DNA from 2 places in the Ectobacillus sp. JY-23 genome. Region 2 is predicted to be linked to the other one. Evidence: riboswitches for the same ligand, from Rfam matches in the RefSeq annotation. Region 2 holds a riboswitch; the other holds the start of a gene.

Region 1 (11,252 bases), 1.0 Mb from region 2:
AAATGTCTTTTATTGCGAATGTATTTACAAAGATAGAATAATTTGTAATAATTCTGATGGTAAGGTTAATAATTTGTAAATTCACTGAACAATACGGTACATACATACATGAGTTTGATAATACGGATGAGGGGAATGAGGAACAAAGTCATGTTTGCCGCAAGACGAAAGCACAAAATGGACAAGCTGTTACTAGAAATTAAGGTGAAACAGGAAAGAATGATTCAAATTGGATTATCAAAGGGATTCAATAACCCTGAAACCATTGAAGCGAGTCAAAGTTTGGATGTGCTGATTTTGCAATATCAAATTCATAAAGAAAAATTAGATAAATCTTGGGATATAAAGGAATCTCTTCTTCGTATAAGAGACCAGTTTTCAAAAGCTTCTATTCAGTCATTACTTGCGAGTTTGTTACGTTAACAGTACGCGTCATGCGCTTTTTATAGAAGTAGAAGAAGCCGCTCATTGAGCGGCTTCTTTATATTTCTGTATGTAGAGGAAGACTGATGGTGACTTGTGTTCCTTTATCTTGGCTGCTTGTAATAGAGATATCTCCATTATACATGTCAACAATTCGTTTACACACAACAAGCCCAAGTCCAGTTCCAGTTGCTTTGCTCGTAAAAAACGGATCAAATATTTTTTGTTGTACTTCCTCAGGAATGCCAGTTCCTGTATCAGTGATACGTAGCTGTGCAAATCGACCTTCTTGTTTGATCTCAATTAAGAGTGAATCATGTGTTTCCATCGCTTCAAAGGCATTTTTCGTGATGTTTAAAATAACTTGTTTAATTTGATCTTTTGAGCAACGAATAAGAACTGGATGATTACCCAGTACTGTTGAGAAGTGAACACTATGTAAATTTGCCTCGGATTGAATAATGAGCGAAACCTCCCTAACGATATGACGCAAATCATAAATTTGCTGCGCAATAGCAGTTGGTTTTCCTAGAATCAAAAATTCGCTTACAATTTCATTAATTCGTTCAATTTCTTTTTGAATTACAGAAAAATACATTTGGTCTTGTTCACCCGTGTATTTTTCACTCAGTAAAGCCACCAATCCTTTAATTCCTGTTAAGGGATTACGAATTTCATGGGCGGTACTTGCAGCTAAACTTCCTATCAGCTCAAGTTTTTGTGCTTCATTTTCACGTCGCTCTTTTTGAGTTTGACGTTTTAATAGAGCATATTTCAGAAGTAAAAATAAGACGTTCGTTAAAAAGAGCACGAATAATCCCTCGGCAAGAAGGTGCTGATACAGTGCATTCTTATTAATAGGTAATGGATAAACAGAAACATACCACGGCGCTTTGTCAAGTGCTATCGTTACCTTGCGAATCCCCTCTGTTGAATAACCATCCTTATCTTTTAGAAAGACCCGATATTGTGAATCAGATACTTCAAAATGATATTCCGGTTTTAATGTTGTAAGGATGTCACTGGCATAATCTAATCGAAGGCTTGCCATTACAATACCGGTTGTTTGCAGCTTTTTATCAATAACGGGTGTAGCGGCGACAATGACATTTTTCCCTCCCATACGACCATTCATTGGCGGAGATAAAACAGTTTTTTGTGTTTCTAATGCTTCTTGGATATAAGGACGGTCAGATATATCTACTGTTTTTGCAATTGGATAAGATGCGAGATAAATAACACCATCTGTTTGTGCATAGTAGAAACCCGAAAAGCGCGTGTCGCGTTTGTCCATACTATTTAAAATTTCTTGAATTTGTTCAGAGTCATTGTTCGCTCGGTCTACTACCATTGCTAAAGTTTCCAAAGCAGAAATGGCTTCACCGACAAATCGGTCGAGATTATCTTTGTATAAATCCACAACGACACGCGCTTCTCGTTTATTTTTTTTCTCCATATTGGATTGATGGTACATAAATAGAAAAGTGCAACAAGCTGTCGTAGGTAATACGACGAGCAGTGCATAAGATAGAATCGTTTTTAAAATAGCATTCACAAGCTGTTCTCCTTTGTTTTAAATAGGCTGAGCAGACTTGGGGAAGTCTTTGTAAAAGCCAGATGTATAAAATAAAAACATGCAAAGATAATTTTATCTTATTTAGTATTTGATAAATCTCATTTTTAGTATATAAAACTTTCTACGAAAAACATAATGATTTCCAATAAAAGATATGAAAATATATTGACAATTTCCAATTGTTTCCGATATGATACTTTTACTTCAAGATATTTAAAGGGTGAGATGAAATGAGTAAGTATAAAAAAGAAGAGATTTCTCTTTCACTAAAGGTGTTCATCGGTCTTTCGCGTGTGCATCGTGCATTGATGAATATTTCTAATGAATCTGCGCAAGAAAATGAGTTAAACCCAACTGAATTTGCGGTCCTAGAGTTGTTGTATCATAAGGGGAGTCAGCCCTTGCAACAAATCGGTGAAAAAATTTTAATTGCCAGCGGTAGTATTACTTATGTTGTGGATAAGTTAGAAAAGAAGGGATTGGTGCTCCGCCGTCCATGTACATATGATCGACGTGTTATTTTTGCGGACCTAACAACAGAAGGTACAAAGCTGATGGAGACCATATTTCCTATTCATGAAGTAAAGTTACACGAATCACTCGCTATGCTTACGGCAGCGGAAAAAGAACAATTGCTGCAATTACTGAAAAAGGTCGGAAAGTATTATGCACGAATGTAATCAAAAAACAGGAATTTATAGATGAGCATGGAATAAGAAAGAGATATCTATATAGGAGAGTGAGTAGAGATGAGTTTTCAAGACTATACATATGTAAGACCTAATATGAAAGAAGTAGAAACTCGTTTTACAAAAGCGCTGGCTCAGTTTGAAAAAGCAACCTCCGCCAAGCAACAGGAGCAAGCAATGGAACAAATTAATGCCGTACGTAATGATTATCATACAATGGCAAATTTGTGTTATGTGAGACATACGATTGATACAAATGATGAGTTCTATAAAGCCGAGCAAGAGTTCTTTGATGAAACAATGCCGGTCGTGAAGGGATTTGTTTCAAAATACTATCATGCGCTTGTTGGTTCTTCGTATCGTGCGGAATTAGAACAATTATATGGGAGCCAACTGTTTGCACTTGCTTCTTGTGAACTGCGGACGTACTCTGATGAAGTGCTGGCGGACTTACAGTTAGAGAACAAGTTGGCTTCGCAATATACAAAGCTGATGGCTTCCGCCAAAATCGAATTTGAAGGAGAGGAGCGTACGCTGTCGCAGCTTGTACCGTTTACGCAGCATCAAGATCGTGAGGTTCGTAGGCGCGCAAATGAGGCCTATTATGGCTTTTTGGCTGAGCATGAAGAGGGGTTAGATGAAATTTACGACAAGCTGGTGAAAGTGCGTACAGAAATTGCGAAAAAGCTTGGATTTACAAATTTTGTTGAGCTTGGTTATGCGCGCATGTTCCGTACGGATTATAATGCTGAGATGGTCGCTTCCTACCGCAAACAAGTACTAGATCATATCGTGCCACTAGCAACGAAATTACGCGAGCGTCAGCAACAGCGCATTGGTGTAGATCAGCTGAAATTTTATGATGAAGGTTTTGAGTTTCCATCAGGGAATCCGGTGCCGAAAGGAAATGCTGAATGGATTGTTGCAAACGGCAAGCAAATGTATAAAGAACTATCTCCAGAAACCGATACATTCTTTACATTCATGCTAGAAAATAATTTGATGGATCTGGTTGCTAAAAAGGGAAAAGCAGGCGGCGGTTATTGTACATTTATTGAAAATTACAAAGCGCCATATATTTTCTCTAATTTTAATGGTACGTCGGGCGACATCGATGTATTAACACATGAAGCAGGTCATGCGTTCCAAGTTTACGAAAGTCGCAATTTTGCGGTACCTGAGTATAATTGGCCAACGTATGAAGCGTGTGAAATTCATTCAATGAGCATGGAGTTCTTTACTTGGCCATGGATGGAGCTGTTTTTTAAAGAAGATACAGAGAAATATTATTTTTCACATTTGAGCTCCGCCCTGTTGTTTTTACCGTACGGAGTGAGCGTAGATGAGTTCCAGCATTTTGTCTATGAAAATCCAGATGCAACACCGCAGGAGAGAAAAGCGGCATGGCGCGAAATTGAGAAGAAATACTTGCCGCATCGTGACTACGATGGACAAGCTTTTCTAGAGAAGGGTGGTTTCTGGCAACGCCAAGGTCATATCTATAATTCACCATTTTATTATATTGACTATACACTTGCACAAATTTGTGCGTTTCAGTTCTGGAAGCGTTCGCGTGAAAATAGGGAAGAAGCTTGGGCAGATTATGTGACGTTATGTCGTCAAGGCGGTAGCAAGTCCTTCCTTGAGCTTGTGGAAGTAGCTGGCGTAACATCTCCATTTGCTCCTGGGTGTGTTGAATCTGTGGTCGAAGAGATTCAAGCATGGCTTGATAGCGTGGATGACACAAAGATGTAACAGGAATTTTCTGATAATTTTATCGACTTTATGAGCTGTTCATGGGATAATAAGGAAGAAAGCTTCCTATACATGCACAGATAGGGCGCTTCTTTGGAGGCGTCTTTTTATTTCAAAGGCTGTGAGTTAAAGGTGATGTTGATAATTGGCACTTGTGGATTGGAGTGAGAGTTGTAAGTTGCGGGAAAAGCGAGTTAAGGAGCCACCGCGGAAAGCAAATCCCTCAGCTGAAATCAACAAAGAACTTTAACAGAGCCACTTCAAAAAGGGGGAGAAATTATGACACAAACAAGTATTCAAACCATTTTGGAAACGTTAACAAACACAAGAGATAAAGTTGTGAAAGAAGTAGCTAGTCTTCACGATACACAGTTGAACGCTAAGCCGAAGCGAGAGAAGTGGAGCGTAGCGCAAAATTTACATCATTTGCATTTAGTAGAGCAGGCCGTTACGTCTGCTATCACGTATGCTCTTCATAAAACAGAGCGTGTACAAGTTACGTTAAAACCCGTGCAGGCTACGTTAAACCGTGCTTACAAGCGCGAGGCACCTGAGCAAATGAAGCCAACAGATACTATCATGAAGCAAGATGAAATACAAGACTTACTACAAACGTCTCGCCGTGAGCTGTTGCATGTGATTCATAGCGTAACCGATGAACGAGATTTGTTTGAGAAAGCAGCAAAGCATCCTGTGTTTGGTGAAATCAATGTGCAGCAATGGCTGGAGTTTTTAGACTATCATGAAAAAAGGCACTTGGCGCAGATACAAGAAGCCAAGAGGGCCTTGCATTCATAATAGAAATAAAATGAGAAAGAAGACCTTGTGCTTGTGCACAAGGTCTTTTCTTATCGCTCTTGTTTTGCTTGTTTACGGAAGAACAGTTCGTACATAACTGGAATAATAATTAGCGTTAGCAATGTAGATGACGTTAAACCACCAATTACTGTAATAGCTAAGCCTTTTGAGATTAATGTTCCTGAAGAAGTTGTTAAGGCTAACGGAATTAAGGCAGTAATTGTTGCGAACGCCGTCATTAGGATTGGACGCAAACGCGTTTTACCTGCTTCAATCAAGGACTCGCGAATTGGCATGCCCTTCTTGTCGCGGTTTTGGCCAATACGGTCTACTAGTACAATTGCATTTGTCGTAACGATACCAATCAGCATTAAGAAGCCAATCATTACGCTAACTGATAATGGTTCTTTTGCTAAGAATAACGATACAAGAGAACCAATTGGTACGAAAATAAGTGATGAAAGGATGATGAACGGAATGCGCGCTTTGCCGAATGTAATCAACATTGTCAAGTACACAAGACCAATTGCAATCAACATTGCAAGTCCAAGGTCTTGGAACGTTTTAACAGTTTCATCGCTACCACCGCCGCCTTCAAGTGATACATCCTTAGGCAGCTTCAAATCTTTTACACCATTTACTACATCTTGTGTAACCTTTTGTGTATTGTCGCCTTGAATTTGTGCACTTACACGTGCGTACACCTTACCATCAAGCTTTTGAATAGCTGTAAAGGATTCTACTTCCTTGACGTTAGCTACTTCTGTCAGAGCAACAGGACCGCGTTGTCCAAACAGTGTCACTTTTTCTAAATCAGCAAGAGAGCTCAATTCTTTGTCATAAGACAATTGTACGTTTTGATCTTTACCGTCAAGTTTTAACGTACCAACACTTACCGGTGTTGTTTGATCGGAAATCGTACCGAGAATTTGGAAACCAGATAAACCGTATTCAGAAGCTTTTTCCGGCTTGATTTCCACCAAGTATTGTTTTTGTTTTTCCGTGAAGTTGTTTGACACATATTTTAAATCTTTGTTTTTCTTCATATATGCTTCAACTTTACCTGCGGCTTCTTGCAGAGCCTCTAAGTCATTGGAGTACAAATCAATATCCACATTGTTGTTGGAAGGCGGACCACCGCTGGATAATTCTTGTACGCCAAGCTTTGTACCTGTAGCTTCCGCATCAGTAATACGTTGCATGTCTTTTTCTAGTTCTTTAATGAAGCTTGTAACATCCGTGCCTTCTTTTAGGTTAATAAAGTAGTTTGCTTTATTTTCACGTTTTAAACCGGTTGTGAAATCACGGCTTCCGACACCAGTTGTCACTTCTTTAATTTGTTTTTTATCTGCAAACATTTTTTCAAGCTTTAATGATACATCGTTGGTTTTATCAAGAGATGTAGAAGCAGGAAGTTCAATCGCTGCTACCAATGTTTTTTGCTGCTCGTTCGGAATAAACGTAAAGCCAAGAGAAGGAACGACAGCAAATGATCCAAATAACAAGACAAACGAACTGATAATCACAATCGCTTTATGGTTTAGAGACCAAGCAATAGCACGTGCATAGAAGCGTTGTAAGCCCGTTTCTTCTTCTTCTTTCGGCACCTTCTTAAAGGAGAAGCGCGCCAAAATTGGTACGACTGTAACTGCAACCAGCAAGGAAGCCAATAGGGAAAAGACAATCGTTAACGCAAATGGTAAGAAGAACTCACCTGTGATACCACCTACAAAGCCGAGCGGCAAGAATACAACAACCGTTGTAATTGTAGACGACGTAATCGCCATTAAAATTTCGCGTGTAGAATCTTCAACGAGTTCATCCGACATACCATCTTTTGAACGACGTACGCGACGGAAGATATTTTCAATAACAACGATACTATCGTCAACAACACGACCAACCGCAACAGCCATACCACCAAGAGTCATAATATTTAACGAAATATCAAGACGATTTAGGAAAATAGCCGCAAATAACAAAGATAGCGGAATGGAAATAATCGCGATAATCGTTGCACGAATATTACGAAGGAATAACAGTACAGCTAAAGAAGCAAAGAGAGCACCTAATAATCCTTCTTTTACAAGCGTTTCAACTGAACTTTTAATGCCTTCCGCAGAATCAAAACCGATGGCATAGTCAACCTGATCATCGTACTTATTCAATACTTCTGTTACTTTGTCAGCAACTTCAACTGTATTGGCATCTTGCTTTTTCGTGACAGCCATAGACAAGGAGTCTTTTTGGTTGTATCGTGTTTTTTCTGCTTGCTCGGTTACTGCTTCAATCTTCGCAATATCTTTTAGTAATGGCAGTGCAGGAGCAGTGCCTGGCGCACCTTGTTTTGCAAGTGGAGATGTTAACTGGAGATTTTCTAGCTTCTCCACTTCACCTAGCTTTTCTTCCACACGAACCGGTACTTGGAGTTCGTTCGCGTTAATACGCCCTGCCGGGAAGGATAAAAACTTAGCATTGATTTGTTCTTTTACGGCGTTTAGAGACAACCCGTATTGCAGTGCTTTTTCCTTGTCGACTGTGATGCGAATTAAATCTTCTTTTGTACCGCCGACAGATACGCTATTAATACCTTGAATTTTGTTTAGTTCTGGAATAATTGATTCGTCCAACAATCGTTCAACATCTGTATCGCCTTTCGCAAACAAAGAAATGTTGTAAATTGGGAAGGAACCGAATGAGAAGCGGTTTACCTTTGTTTGCACATTATCAGGCAGCTTCGCATCTTTAATGAAGGTGTTCAACTGCTGTTCAATTTTATCCATGTCGGCATCAAAAGGAAATTCTAAGTTGATAATACCGATGGATTCATAGGAAGAAGAGCTTACTTTTTTGACCCCTTCAATCCCTTTAAATTTGTCTTCTAGCTTTGTTGTGACTTGTTCGTTCACATCATCGGGAGAAGCGCCCGGATACACCACTTCAACGGAAACCTGAGGGAATTCAATGTTTGGTAACAAATCAACCTTCAGGTTCGAGAAGGAATAGGCACCGCCGAGAATGAGAAGGAACGAAATGATGAATACCGCAACCGCGTTTTTCAAACTGAATCTTGTTAAAAAATTCATAGTGACATTCCCTTCTGATATAATAGAATTGACTTCTTTATTGTAGCTGATTCTTCTCCATTGTGCACCTGTTTTGTATCAGTTTTTTGTAACTTTTGTATAGGTTTTGTGAATGAAATGTGAACAGCATATTTTTTTCCCTTCCGTGTCATTCTAAAAGAGACTACATTATAAGGAGTTGTACACATGTCTGATAAAAAACGTGAAAAAGAAAGACAATGGAAAGCGCGTAAAGAAAATCAACAACCACATGGTAAAGTGAAATCATTCGCAGAGCTTGTCGATGAGGAAAAGAAGTAAATGTGATGATGCTCATCGCGTTTTTTTGTAGTACGTTGGAATATATGGAAGTTGGTTATAAAACATGAATGTTAAATTTCTGAAAAATAAAAATACGTTCTTTTCTAATGTGCGACCATTCTAAATATGATAGAATAAATAGCGCTACAACAGAAGAAAATCCATGCACAAAGCATGGGAGAGGTTCGCGAACTCCCTCTATAAAAAACTAAGGTAAACAACATCCTTAGATGTTGTTTTCTGTTTTTTAAGACAAGAAAAGTGTAAGGACCTTATGGTTTTACGTCTGAACGAGCCGGCTCCGCTTTTCGGTGGTGTCCAGCTCCGCCGGCTAGACGCTACCGCCTAAGAACCTCGGCCCTCACAAGGCAAAAAGCGCCTTGCGGGTCCGAGAACCTTATGCTCTGCGTCTGAACGAGCCGGCTCCGCTTTTCTTGGGTTCAAGGTCTCTTTCTTCTATAGAAAAGGAGAAATGAGTATGAAGAAAAAAGCAGTTGTTGTGTTTAGTGGAGGACAAGACAGTACAACGTGTTTGTTTTGGGCACTGCAGCAATTTGACGAAGTCGAAGCGGTTACCTTCAATTATAACCAGCGTCATAGCCTGGAAATTGAGTGTGCAGCTGCTATTACAAAGGAACTTGGTGTCAAGCATACAGTCCTCGATATGAGTTTGCTCAACCAACTTGCTCCGAATGCGTTAACGCGTAATGACATTGAAATTACACAAGAAGAGGGCGAGTTGCCGTCAACATTTGTAGACGGACGAAATTTATTGTTCCTTTCTTTTGCAGCTGTTATGGCTAAGCAAATGGATGCCAAGCATATCGTAACCGGTGTGTGTGAAACGGATTTTAGCGGTTATCCAGATTGCCGCGACGTGTTTATTAAGTCTTTGAATGTAACGTTGAATTTAGCTATGGATTATCCATTTGTTATTCATACACCGCTGATGTGGATAGATAAGGCGGAGACATGGAAGCTCGCGGATGATCTTGGTGCCTTGGAATTTGTGAAAGAAAAAACGTTAACATGCTATAACGGTATTATGGGGGATGGATGCGGAGCATGTCCGGCATGTCACCTGCGTAAAGCGGGCTATGATGTATATATGAAGCGAAAGGGTGTGAACGTATGAGCAACCTTTTCGGATTTCGCATTGTAGAAAACCTACAAAAAATAGATCAAGATATTAATCGCAAGCAATTGCGCTATCATAATAAACGCGTGCTGGTCAGCAAGGAGTTCACCTTTGACGCGGCGCATCACTTACATTGCTATGAAGGGAAATGTAAGAATTTGCACGGCCATACGTACAAAGTTGTATTTGGCATCAGTGGTTTTGTTGATGAAATTGGTCTTGCAATCGATTTTAGCGATATTAAAGAGATTTGGAAAGAAGAAATTGAGATTTATTTAGATCATCGTTATTTAAATGAAACGCTGCCCCCGATGAATACAACGGCCGAAAATATGGTAGTATGGATTTTTGAGCAGATGGAATTAGCGCTTAAGAAGCGTCCGCAATACCAGGGAGCTCGGACAGAATTTGTGCGCTTGTACGAAACGGCGACAAGCTATGCCGAGATGAGACGGGAGTGGATGGAGCTTGATTAATATTCCTGTTCTGGAAATCTTTGGTCCAACTATCCAAGGGGAAGGTATGGTGATTGGACAAAAAACCATGTTTGTACGCACTGCCGGTTGCGACTATCGCTGCGCTTGGTGTGATTCGGCTTTCACATGGGACGGTTCGGCTAAAGAGCAAATTCGACAAATGAGTGCAGAAGAAATTTGGCAAGAGTTACAAGAGATTGGCGGGGATAATTTTTCCCATGTAACGTTGTCAGGCGGGAACCCTGCACTGTTGAAGTCGCTAGGGACTTTGGTTTCTTTACTTCAGGAACATGGTATACGGACAGCAATTGAAACGCAGGGGAGCAAATGGCAGGACTGGCTGCTTGCGGTCGATGAAGTGACTTTTTCGCCAAAGCCACCAAGCTCAGGTATGACGACTGATTTCTTGGCGCTGGATCATATTCTTGAAAAAATGAAGCATAAAGATATTAGCTTAAAAGTGGTTGTATTTGATGAACAAGATTTTGCATATGCCAAGCAAGTGCATACACGCTATCCTAATATCCCGTTTTTCCTGCAAGTCGGAAATGAGGACGTGCATACAACAGATGACAGCGCCCTTTTGTCACAGCTGCTGTCTCGTTACGATTGGTTGATTGAACAAGCCATACAATGTAAAGAGATGAACGATGCGAAGGTATTGCCGCAGCTACACGCCCTTGTATGGGGCAATAAACGCGGTGTATAAGAGAGGAGAATAAACAAATGGCAGGACGTAAAGATGAAGAATTACAAGATGTAACATTACTAGGCAACCAACATACAAAATATTTATTTGAGTATGACCCGGCAATTTTAGAAACGTTTGATAACAATCATCCGAATCGCGATTACTTTGTGAAATTTAACTGTCCAGAGTTTACAAGCTTATGTCCAAAAACAGGACAACCAGATTTCGCAACCATTTATATTAGTTATATCCCAGATATTAAAATGGTAGAAAGCAAATCTTTGAAACTATATTTATTTAGCTTCCGTAATCACGGCGAT
Region 2 (11,252 bases):
AGACATCCAATCCTTCTAAGCCTTTAAATCCAATGATTAATGCAGGTGCTCTTGCAGTAACTAGTATGATTATCGGCGAGTCTAATGAAGAGAAAATCGCCCGCATTCTGCGCTTTGTTCGTACAATGTGCGCCAATCCATCGATTCACTATTCTACAGAGGTTGCTATCTCTGAATTAGAAACAGCACACCTTAATCGTGCGCTGTGTTACTACATGAAACAAAACGGCATCATTGATAGTGACGTGGAAGAGCTGATGGATTTGTATACAAAGCAGTGCGCCATTCAAGTAAATTGTATTGATTTAGCACGCATTGGGCTTATTTTTTCTATGGATGGATTTGATCCTTACACAAAGGAGCAGATTATGCCGCCGAACATTGCAAAAATTTGCAAAACGTTTATGGTTACATGCGGCATGTATAATGCATCAGGAGAGTTTGCAATTCGCGTTGGTATACCTGCGAAAAGTGGTGTAGCCGGAGGAATTCTTGCTTGCGTAAAAGATCATGCAGGAATCGGTATTTACGGACCAGCACTTGATGAAAAAGGAAACAGTGTAGCAGGACTAAAGCTCCTGGAATTACTAGCGGCACAAGAAGACTGGAGTGTATTCTAAGAAAAGCGCAAGCGGCTTAATTACCTCCATAGGGCTGAGGTTCCCGGCACAAAAAGGCGCTTTTTGCCTTTTATGGGGCGAGATTCTCACACCGAAGGAGTTAGCCGCTGGAGCTGCCATAGGGATAAAAGGAGCTGCATATGCAGCTCCTTTTATCCTTTTTTCAAGCTATTTTTATACGCTTCGAGCGTTACCAATTCTGGTAGATCTTCGAGGTGATGCTCATCGGCTACCTTATTGTTTTGCGCATGCTTGGGTGGCTGTGGTTCATGGCCTTTTTTCTTGCTGTGAAATGCTTTACCTCTGCCCATTTTCACTCACTCCTTATAAAGAATCAAGCATTCTTAGTATGAACCGACAAACTGTGCAATAATCTTAGTGGAATATGTTGCATATTGAGGTTTTTGTTTATTTCCGCGGAAATATGCAGCTTCCTGTCAAAGTTATTCGACAACACCTGATTGTACAACCTTCACCTGTACATGAACCTTCACTTTTAAGTTTGCATAATCTGAGCGCCATTTCTTTTCATTCCAATTGCGATCTTTTGCTCGGTACACTCTTCCTAGTCCCAAAGGATCCACGCCTTTTTCCTGAAAACGAAGAATGAGCTGCTCTACTTCTTTCTGTGCCGACCGTTCCATTTCTTTTTCAACCTGTCGAACCAATTTTGGCACCTCTAAATTTTTCTCTTCTGTAAATTCTTGAATTTTCCCTTTAACCTTCATGTTTATATGTAACACAGAACTGTTTTGCACTTTATAATCTGTTTTGGCATTAATGTTTTCAATGACTGCAAACTGGTTTTTAAACCGAAAACTGTATGCTCCATTGCTAAAACCATCAACCAAAGCTTTAAATATAAACATGTTCTTAGCTGGCAAAATGTCTCTCATTCGATCTTTATGAAAAAGAGCAATTCCAGCTATTCGAATACTATCCTTATCTTGCATGATGTACGGCAAGAAAGCATCTCTGGCATCATCGTATAAGCTATTGGATAGCAAGTATAAGTTAGATCTTGGTACTGTTCCTGTTTTAATCTCTTGTTCAAATAAAGAAGAGAGCCCCTCAACCACTCCTTCTTCTTCATCATATTCTTTGCTCAAAATTTTTTGTAAATCTCCACCAGTAACAGCAGGATAAGCTAAGTTTCCTACTTTAGGAATTCGATGTAGCGTGTTGACAATTTCTTGAATGCCATGACGAGCAAACGCCTCGCTGAATAAAATAACACGTACCTGCCCCGTTTCCAGAGGCAAAGCGGATTTTAAATCTGCTTTTTCCTTAGCTTCTTTTCCTGTTTTACCCGTAGCAGAAAACACTTTCGTTTGAACACGATTTTCCTTTCGATATAAGGACACCACAAACATTCCCTTTAATGTACGATTACCAAGATAGTCAAATCCCATAATCTGCACTAGGTATAAATCATCTAAAATTTTGGCTTGACTACATGCTACTAACAAGACACAAAGTAAACATATCAATCCACGTTTCATGCTTGTTTCCTCATTTTTTGTTTAATGGTTTGAAGCAAAAGAAGCAATGGAAGATATCCATATATAAATGCTGCTCCTATCTTCCCAACCATTGTATTCATCATATTCACTTTCTCCCGGTCATCCATCCAATTCACCAACAGTAAAGCAGCTATTAAAAGAATGCACAGAAAGTATTTTTGTTTGGCTTTAAACAGTACCTTTAACCCTCGGCTTGCAGCCCAAAAGTTAACAACAAAGTTAGGCAAAATTACAAAAGCCCATAATGAAATTAAAATATATTCAAATCGCTCTATAAAAGGAAATTCAATTACTTTAATCATACTTAAATACGCCCATATACTTTGCGAAAGTTGTTCTTTGCTAAAGAAAGCTAACGAAAGTATCATTAGATATGTATAGCCTGCCGTAGTGAGTAATGCTCCCGCATGCGCAAACTTTTGCGATTTTTTCCCATCTTTCACAAAAGGGTAATAAATGAGAAACACTTCAAAACCTAAGATACTGAATAAAGCCCCTTGCATGCCTTTGACAACTTCCATGGGAGAATGATTGAATATGGGCAATAAATTTCGAAATTCAGCATATCCAATTGGATAAAATACGGTAAAGACCAGAAATAACGGAATGACCATCCCAAAAAAAGCCATTCCTCCTACAACTCGAAATCCGCCTGAAACGATATAATAAGCCAAGATTAATAATACAACCGCAAAGATCCAGGTTGAGATATTAGAGAACATCCAAACCTGTAGCACCTCAATATAAGTACGTAAAACAACTGTTCCTGATATAAATAGATACCCTAAAAAGAAGAGGCTAAATAATCCTCCTAGCCATTTCCCCCATACCGCCCGATGAATTTCGATAAGATCCTTCTGCTCTCCGCCCACTAGCTTATACATCATCCAAATAATAACATTTATACTCACACCGGCTAATAACACACTAATCCAGCTATCGTTGCCAACAAACTTGGCAATAATTCGCTCAAATCCAAGCATTCCCACACCAACCTGCATAGCATGAATCAAAAAAAAGACCAAATAAGGAGAAACTTGATATTGAACAGGTATCGTCTTCATTGAAGCACCTGCTTTCTAGTCTGTAAAATCATTTTTAGGCTTAGACTTATGCTTATCTACCACATGTTTATCAAATCGTTTATTATAGCGAGCTCGTGCTGTAATAGGACGGCTAAAAAAAGAAGAAATCGGCATTCGCACAAAGCTATCCTTCCAATCCGATATTCGCGTCGGATAAAAGGGTGCTAAATACGGTCTTCCTAACGATTGCGCTCGCACCAAATGCGTTAACATAAATAAGCTAAAACATACGATACCAAACATCCCCAAAAACTGAGCGGATAAAATGAGCGGAAAGCGGGTCAAACGGATTGTATTGCCAATTTTATAGATAGGTGTTGTAAAGGACGATAATGCAGATAAAGCAACAATAATAATTAATATGTTGCTCGTTAAGCTCGCTTCAACTGCTGCTTGCCCAATAACGATACCGCCTACAATACCAACTGTTAAGGCCACTTTAGACGGCAGGCGAGCACCCGCCTCACGAAGTAGCTCAATGACAACTTCCAAAAAAAGAGCTTCAATTACCGGTGGAAATGGAATGGTACTTCTAGAAGCGATTAATGTTCTTAACAGTTCCTTAGGAATTAGCTCATAATGATAAGTAAGTACCGCCACGTACAAGGGTGTGGCCAGCATGGAAAACAATACAGAAAACAGACGCAATAAACGAAAAGTGGAAGCCATAATCCAAGGCAAGTTATAATCTTCTGAGGTTGAGAAAAATTCAACTAGTGTGGTTGGTAATGTAATGGCAAAAGGAGAGCCATTCACCAACACAGCAATTTTGCCTTCTGCCAAAACACCTGCTACACGATCAGGCCGCTCCGTGTTAATGGCTTGCGGAAAGAGCGAGTTTGGATTATCTTCAATCATACGTATTACATATGAACTGTCTTGGATATGATCAATTTCAATATTTTTCAGCTTATCTGTTACATGTTTGATATTATCTTGATTCGCAATTCCATCAATAAAAACAACTGCCACTCTTGTATGCGAAAGTGTGCCAATTTCTAATTCTTCCACACATAGGTAAGGAGTCGGTAATCTCCTTCGCAGCATGTTTAAATTGATATCTATTAGTTCTACAAAAGCTTCTTGCGGGCCGACCACATTATACTCAATTTCAGCCGTTGCAATTTGCCTGCCTTCTTTATTGCATATTGCAATGAGAAGACAAGTGTCACTTCCATCTTCAATCATTGCATATCCATTCAGTACCTTGCTTGATATCTGTTCAATATTTCTTGTAAGCTCCATAGCTTCTATCGGTAATGCAATTTGTAAATCAACAAGCGATGAAACATCTGCTGGAACATGCGGTAACACGTCCCGATGTAATGTTTCCTCATTAATCATGGTACGAAAAAAGGAGATTGTAATCTGAGGAGAGCCCGGTAAGGAAAATTGAATAAAGTCCTTAGACTTTTGAAACATTTCAACCAAAACAGCAATAGATTCAATTGGTGTCCCAAATCCGCCTTCTTGTCTCATATCACACTCTCCTTTCACTTGTTTTTCTTTATATTTGGCAATATCTTCATAAACTATGCTTCATGTAAAGGCTCTATTATAGCTTGTTGTTGACTTCACAAAGATTCGCTTCCCACTCCAATAACAAGTGCCCATTATCAGCATTACACTTTAACAAATTCACCAAAAAGAGAGTGTCCAAAGCTTTGGACACTCTCTTTAACTCTCTTTATTTTTAGGTACTTCACAACCCTCATCCGTACAAACGGCACTATCAGCTCCGTTAATCATTGTAAGGGGTTGTTCTTCATCCCATACCTTTTGTAGCGTTTGTAGAAATAGTTCTGTTGGCTGCGCTCCTGAAATTGCATATTTGCGATTAATGACAAAGAATGGAACGCCAGTGATTCCAAGTGCTGCACCTTCCTGCTCATCTGCACGAACTTCCTTTGCAAAAGCATCACCAGCAAGGACTGCGGCAGCTTCTTCAGTATTCAAACCAACCTCAGCCGCAAGTGCAAGTAACGTCTCATGGTCGCCAAGATGCTTTCCTTCCGTAAATCCTGCATAAAACCCGCGTTCCATAAATTCATCCATCTTACCCTGTGTTGCTGCATAGTGCGAGAGACGATGAGCATCAAACGAGTTAGTTGGCACAAAGTTATCGAAATTGAATGTTAAACCATCCTGTTTTCCTTGTTCTGCAAGATTCGCATTCATTGCTTTTGCTTGCGCTACACTCGTACCATACTTTACTGCTAATAAGCCATAAATATCCGTATCATAATCACGCTTTGCGTTCGGATCTAGTTCAAAGCTACGGTATACGAATTCAACTTCATTTTTATGCGGAAACTGCTCTAAAGCCGCCTTTAAACGATGTTCACCAATATAACAAAACGGACACATAAAGTCAGACCATATTTCAATTTTCATAGAAACCCTCCATATTTATCTTACTGTTCATCCATCGTATCATATTGAGACTTTAGTGTCTGTTATAACGCTTTACAGCAATCCTAATTTCTCTAAACCATACTTTACACCGTGTTCCTCTGCCGTTTTAGTAACCATATTCGCATATGCTTGCACTTCAGGTGCCGCATTTCCCATAGCTACACCCATCCCAACCATTGTTAGCATCTCAACATCGTTTAAGCCATCTCCAAATGCCACCGCCTCATCAGGCGCAATTCCAATACGTTCCAGAATTTTTTCAATGCCCGTTGCCTTTGTACCTGTTGACAAGTTTACATCGCAAGTACGCATCGTAGATTGACTCCAGCGTCTGAAATCAAGCTCCGGAATATGCTCTTGATATAAGCGTTCCTCTTGGGCTTCACAATGTAAAAACAACTGATAAATATGTTGTTCTTGCCAAAATGTATGAGAAGCAAGCTCTGGCTTCCATGGGTCTTGCGAAAATGCTTCTATGACATATGGATGTTCTAATGCAGTTGCTCTAAATTCTGTTCCCGCTAGATACGTAAGGGGATGTTGATGTTCCATTGTCTTTATATGCAATTTTTCTAGCACCTTTTTATCAATTGGTGTTTCATGAATTACATTTCCTTCATGCAACGCATACGAACCGTTGAAAAAAATCATGGAATCGATTCCTAAATCAGCGATAACGGGCTGTGCAAAGTAAGGAGCACGCCCCGTAGCAATCACAACATGCATACCTTTCTCTTTCAGCCTTGCGATAGCACCTTTTGTTTCATTGGCAATTTGTTTCCCGTGCGGCAAAATCGTACCGTCAATATCTAAAAACACTGCTTTATAACTCAAAAAACAACCTCCTTCTACATATCGGGGTTTTACTTATACAAATATAATTTTATCACACCATTGACTGTATCAAAATGGAAAGAACTTTTTTATGAAATACAACCGCTTTACATGCAATTTCCTGTTGACGCTTGTAACCGTAACGTTATACGATGATGTTCTGATTATAAAAAAACGTGGTTCGAAACCCTCCCACGATAAAAAACTAAGGAGAGATTACGATGCGTATCAAAACATTAGCTGTAAATAGTATTGTAGCCGCACTGTATATTGCTGTTTCTGCATTGATTCAGCCATTCGGTTTTACCAACATTCAATTTCGCGTTTCAGAAATGTTCAACCATTTGGTAGTATTTAATCCCAAATACTTCTATGGCATTGTACTTGGGGTATTTTTAACAAATTTATTCTTTTCACCAATGGTTGCATATGATTTGGTATTCGGGGTTGGTCAATCCATTTTAGCGCTGTCCATTACTATTTTCTCAGCTCGTTATATAAAAAGCATTCTGGCACGCATGACTTTTAATACAATTGTATTTACGTTCACGATGTTCCTTATTGCTTGGGAACTCAACTTGGCGCTTGATCTTCCGTTTTTATTTACTTGGTTGACGACCGCTGCTGGTGAACTAATTGTAATGACCGTTGGCATTCCAGTTATGTATGCGCTCAATAAACGCGTTAATTTTAAAGAACGTATATAAAAAAAACCTCCAGTCGGAGGCTTTTTTTATATACTTCTATTGTCATGTAATTGTGCAAAGGCGGATAGAGGAATTGGTTTGCTGAATAAGTATCCCTGCATTTTATAACACCCGAGCTCTTGCAAAAATTCCAGCTGCTGTTTTTGTTCTACACCTTCAGCAATCACATTCATCTTCAGTCCTTTTGTCATACCAATAATTGTTTTCACAATAGCCTCTTGGTTGCTGTCTTGATTAATACCACGAATAAACGATTGATCGATTTTCAACGCCTTGATTGGTAGCTTCTGAAGATAGCTTAATGAGGAATAACCTGTGCCAAAATCATCTAAAACAACCTGAATTCCTAAGTCTTTTAGCTTATTTAATTTTACAATCATATTTTCTACATTCTTCATGCTTGCAGTTTCTGTGATTTCCATTCTTAAATAATGTGGCTCCATATCCGTCTCTTGTAAAATTCTTTCCACTTGTTGTACAAAGCGATCTTGTTCAAACTGTCTAGCAGAAATATTGACTGAAACATATGTATTCGGAAAACCATTTTCACGCCATTTTTTATTTTCTATACAGGCTGTTTGAAGAATCCATTCACCGATTGGAACAATTAAACTGGATTCTTCTGCAATTGGAATAAATTCAGCAGGAGAGATGAATCCCCATTCGGCATGCTTCCAACGAATAAGAGCTTCAAAGCCATTAATTTGAGATGAACAAGTATCAACAATTGGCTGGTAATATAGACTTAATTCATTACGTTCTAACGCTTTGTGAAGCGCCTGTTCTACTTGCATCATACGTGATAAATCTTGTGTCATACCGGGATTATAAATCTTAAAATTGCTTTTTCCGCTCTCCTTCGCCCGATACATAGCTTGATCTGCTCGCTTAATAAGACCATCCGCTGTGTCTGCATGGTCTGGATAGATACTTACGCCAATGCTTGTTGTTAAAATATACTCGTACCCCTCAAGCTGCAACGGCTTCGTGATAATATGCAACAATGATTTTGCAATACTTTCTATATGCTGTATGTCCTTCACATTTTCAATTAAAATAGAAAACTCGTCGCCACCTTGGCGAGAAATAACGGTACGATCATCCATGGTTTCTGTTAGACGTTTACTTACGAGTTGTAATAAACGATCTCCTGCTTGATGTCCCAATGAATCATTAATAAATTTAAAGCGGTCTAAATCTAAATACATCACCGCAAGCTTGGTGTTACACTTCTTAGCGCGTTTTAATGCTTTTTCGAGTCGCTTATTAAACATTCTTCGATTAGGTAGCCCGGTAAGTGCATCCTGAAATGCCATAACGTGAAGATCTTCTTCAATCTTTCTCCTACCACTAATATCTGTCACAACTCCATCAAAACGGATAATGTTGCCCATTTCATCCTTGATAGGCATCACATAGTTATACAGCCACTTTGTTTTACCGTCCCGGCTAATGATACGATATTCCGATGTCCAGGACTGTCCCCCTAGTACTTCTTGATACCGCGACTCTATTTCCTCTTGGTCTTCGGGATGGATAAAACTGCGCCATATTTGCCAATCTTCCTGAAATTCTTTTACTGTTACCCCATAAATTTCTTCACATGCTGGTGAAATTTTAAAGGTATACGACTCCTTATCAAGTGTCCACACGCATACATCCAAGCTATTAAACATATTTTGTAGCTGACTCTTTGAGACCAACAACTCTTTTTGGATTTTATTCTTTTCTGTTACGTCTTCCGCAATACCTATAACACCATGTATTTCTCCTTGAATCAGAATTGGTACTGCAATCACACGAAGATCTACACTACGTCCATCTTTATGTAAAATAACCGTATCAAAGCTTCTTTGCTTTCCTTGTAAGGCTTCATTAAAGTGCATGAGCGTTACTTCCAAGTGGTCTTCACGAATAAGAGGAATAAAATTCATACTTAATAGCTCATCTTCTGTTCTTCCGGTTAATGTAAACGTCGCATCATTAACAATAATAAAGGAACCTTGGGTATCTAAGACATAACTCGCATTTGGATTATAATCAAATAATGACTTGTAAACGAGAGACAATTGAAAGTTTTGTAGTTTCTGTTTCAATAGAGTGGCACCTACTTTCTAAATCTATTCGTACATTTTATACTACGGCTGTTGAGTTTCTTACAATTTTAAAAAAACCAATCGGGTACCAATGGATTTGTCTTTCCCTCTTCATCGGTAGCTGGCTGGCATAGTCAACGATGTTAGCCCTATAGTTTTACGTCTCTGCCGTCAATAGGTTTGCCGAATTTATATATGGTACCTAAAACAAGTTATTTCTTAATATAAAAATAAATAAATGTATTTATTTTTAAAATACTACTTTCATTTGCGTCCATTTCCTCGTAATAACATATATTATTATATATGAATTGTTTTCCAATATAAACATAAGAAGGATTTTTTAATAGGTTTTGTTTCAATTCTCTGTTGATTAGCAACATCTGGCTTTAACACAGCCAAATAAAAAAACACAAAACGCATGATAGCGCTTTGTGCTTCTACTTAAACCACCCTTTTTCCTTTGATTGGGTAATTGCTTCGATTCGATTTTTCACTTCAAGCTTATCTAAAATTGTTGAGATATAATTACGAACTGTACCAGTTTTAATGCTGAGCTGATCTGCAATTTCTTTTGTATTTTTCCCATCCGCTACCAACTCTAACACTTCTTTTTCTCTGTCAGTCAATGGATTTTCTTCTCCGTACATATCATCCATTAATTCCGGCGCATATACGCGCTTTCCATTCATTACACTTCGAATAGAGCTTGCCAGCTCTTCACTTGGACTGTCTTTCAGCAAGTAGCCGCTCACACCAGCCCGTACAGCTCGTTGAAAATAACCAGAGCGTGCAAACGTTGTTAAAATAATTACCTTGCATCCTAATCCTCTTAACTCCTCCGCTGCATCTAATCCACTTTTCCCCGGCATTTCAATATCCATAATACAAACATCCGGTCTATGTTTCCGTACCAGTTCAACTGCCTCTTGACCGTTTGATGCTTTCCCTACAACTGTCATATCATCTTCCAGACTTAGAAGCGATCCGAATGCCCCTAATAACATCTGCTGATCTTCTGCAATCACAATGGAAATCATTTGAATTTCTCCTTTTCGGCCTGTTTCGTATCGTTTGGAACTGTAATGATTAACGATGTACCATCTGAAGTTACTATCTCCATCCCGCCATTGATAAACTCCAATCGCTCTCTCATTCCCGAAATTCCGTAACCAGGTGCCCCGTACGATGTAGGTGACTTAAAGGTTCCGTTATCCCTCACGATTAGAGTGATTTCCTTCCAAGATTGCTCAACTGTAATATAGCAAATAGATGCACCACTATGCTTAACTATATTCGTCACAGCTTCTTTTAAACACATACTTAAAATATTCTCTGTTAGCAGTGAAGCCTGCTTAAGAGACGTTCCTTCATAGATAAGACGAATTTCGGCCGCTTCTAGCACTTGCTTGATACGTTGTACTTCGTCTTTAAAACGAATCCCTCGCATTGAAGATACCATTTTTCTTACTTCGCTCAAAGCAGTTCTAGCGGTACGTTGTACATCCTTTAGTTCGTTACGCGCTTGCTCTGGATCTTTATCAATTAATTTACGTGCCAAATCACTTTTCAAACCAATTAATGAAAGCTTTTGTCCGAGTGTATCATGCAAGTCACGAGCAATACGTTGCCGTTCCTCTAACTTTACAAGCTCTGCAATGCGTTTATTAGCATCTTCCAGACGCTCCTCCAGCTCGTCCTTTTCTTTTCTGCTTTGAATATTAAAAGGCATTAAGATTACGCTAATCCACACAATAATAACAAATGGTAACTGCTTTAAAAATAACGCATCATGTGTGACAATGCTAAAGTTAATAGACACAGATGTACTAATAAGATGCACAAAATATATGATGAGAAAGGCAGTACGATCTGCAATGTTACCAATAAAATAAGCGAGAAAAAATGCAAAATACACATAGCTGAACAAACTTGTAGAAGTAATAGAAATACTGATTAAAATAAATGCCCA

What was found. Region 2 has a riboswitch for preQ1 ahead of MUG87_RS15005 (QueT transporter family protein). Riboswitches for the same ligand answer to the same signal wherever they lie in the genome.
Region 1: another riboswitch for preQ1. It lies ahead of queC (7-cyano-7-deazaguanine synthase QueC); the one in region 2 lies ahead of MUG87_RS15005 (QueT transporter family protein).

What each region holds. Positions count from the first base shown of each region.
Region 1 covers NZ_CP095462.1:76,436-87,687, forward strand. Annotated here, with positions in the region: gene MUG87_RS00390 (aspartyl-phosphate phosphatase Spo0E family protein) at 136-423, shown strand; gene MUG87_RS00395 (ATP-binding protein) at 482-1,978, opposite strand; gene MUG87_RS00400 (MarR family winged helix-turn-helix transcriptional regulator) at 2,230-2,679, shown strand; gene MUG87_RS00405 (M3 family oligoendopeptidase) at 2,749-4,443, shown strand; gene MUG87_RS00410 (DinB family protein) at 4,723-5,241, shown strand; gene MUG87_RS00415 (efflux RND transporter permease subunit) at 5,292-8,327, opposite strand; gene MUG87_RS00420 (DUF6254 family protein) at 8,514-8,627, shown strand; PreQ1 riboswitch class I at 8,802-8,845, shown strand; gene queC (7-cyano-7-deazaguanine synthase QueC) at 9,106-9,762, shown strand; gene queD (6-carboxytetrahydropterin synthase QueD) at 9,759-10,241, shown strand; gene queE (7-carboxy-7-deazaguanine synthase QueE) at 10,234-10,950, shown strand; gene queF (preQ(1) synthase) at 10,968-11,252, shown strand, end outside.
Region 2 covers NZ_CP095462.1:2,962,569-2,973,820, reverse strand. Annotated here, with positions in the region: gene glsA (glutaminase A) at 1-620, shown strand, start outside; gene MUG87_RS15035 (hypothetical protein) at 773-931, opposite strand; gene MUG87_RS15030 (Ger(x)C family spore germination protein) at 1,064-2,122, opposite strand; gene MUG87_RS15025 (GerAB/ArcD/ProY family transporter) at 2,119-3,207, opposite strand; gene MUG87_RS15020 (spore germination protein) at 3,223-4,707, opposite strand; gene MUG87_RS15015 (DsbA family oxidoreductase) at 4,906-5,622, opposite strand; gene MUG87_RS15010 (Cof-type HAD-IIB family hydrolase) at 5,695-6,477, opposite strand; PreQ1 riboswitch class I at 6,648-6,692, shown strand; gene MUG87_RS15005 (QueT transporter family protein) at 6,699-7,184, shown strand; gene MUG87_RS15000 (sensor domain-containing protein) at 7,211-9,280, opposite strand; gene MUG87_RS14995 (response regulator transcription factor) at 9,721-10,320, opposite strand; gene MUG87_RS14990 (sensor histidine kinase) at 10,317-11,252, opposite strand, start outside.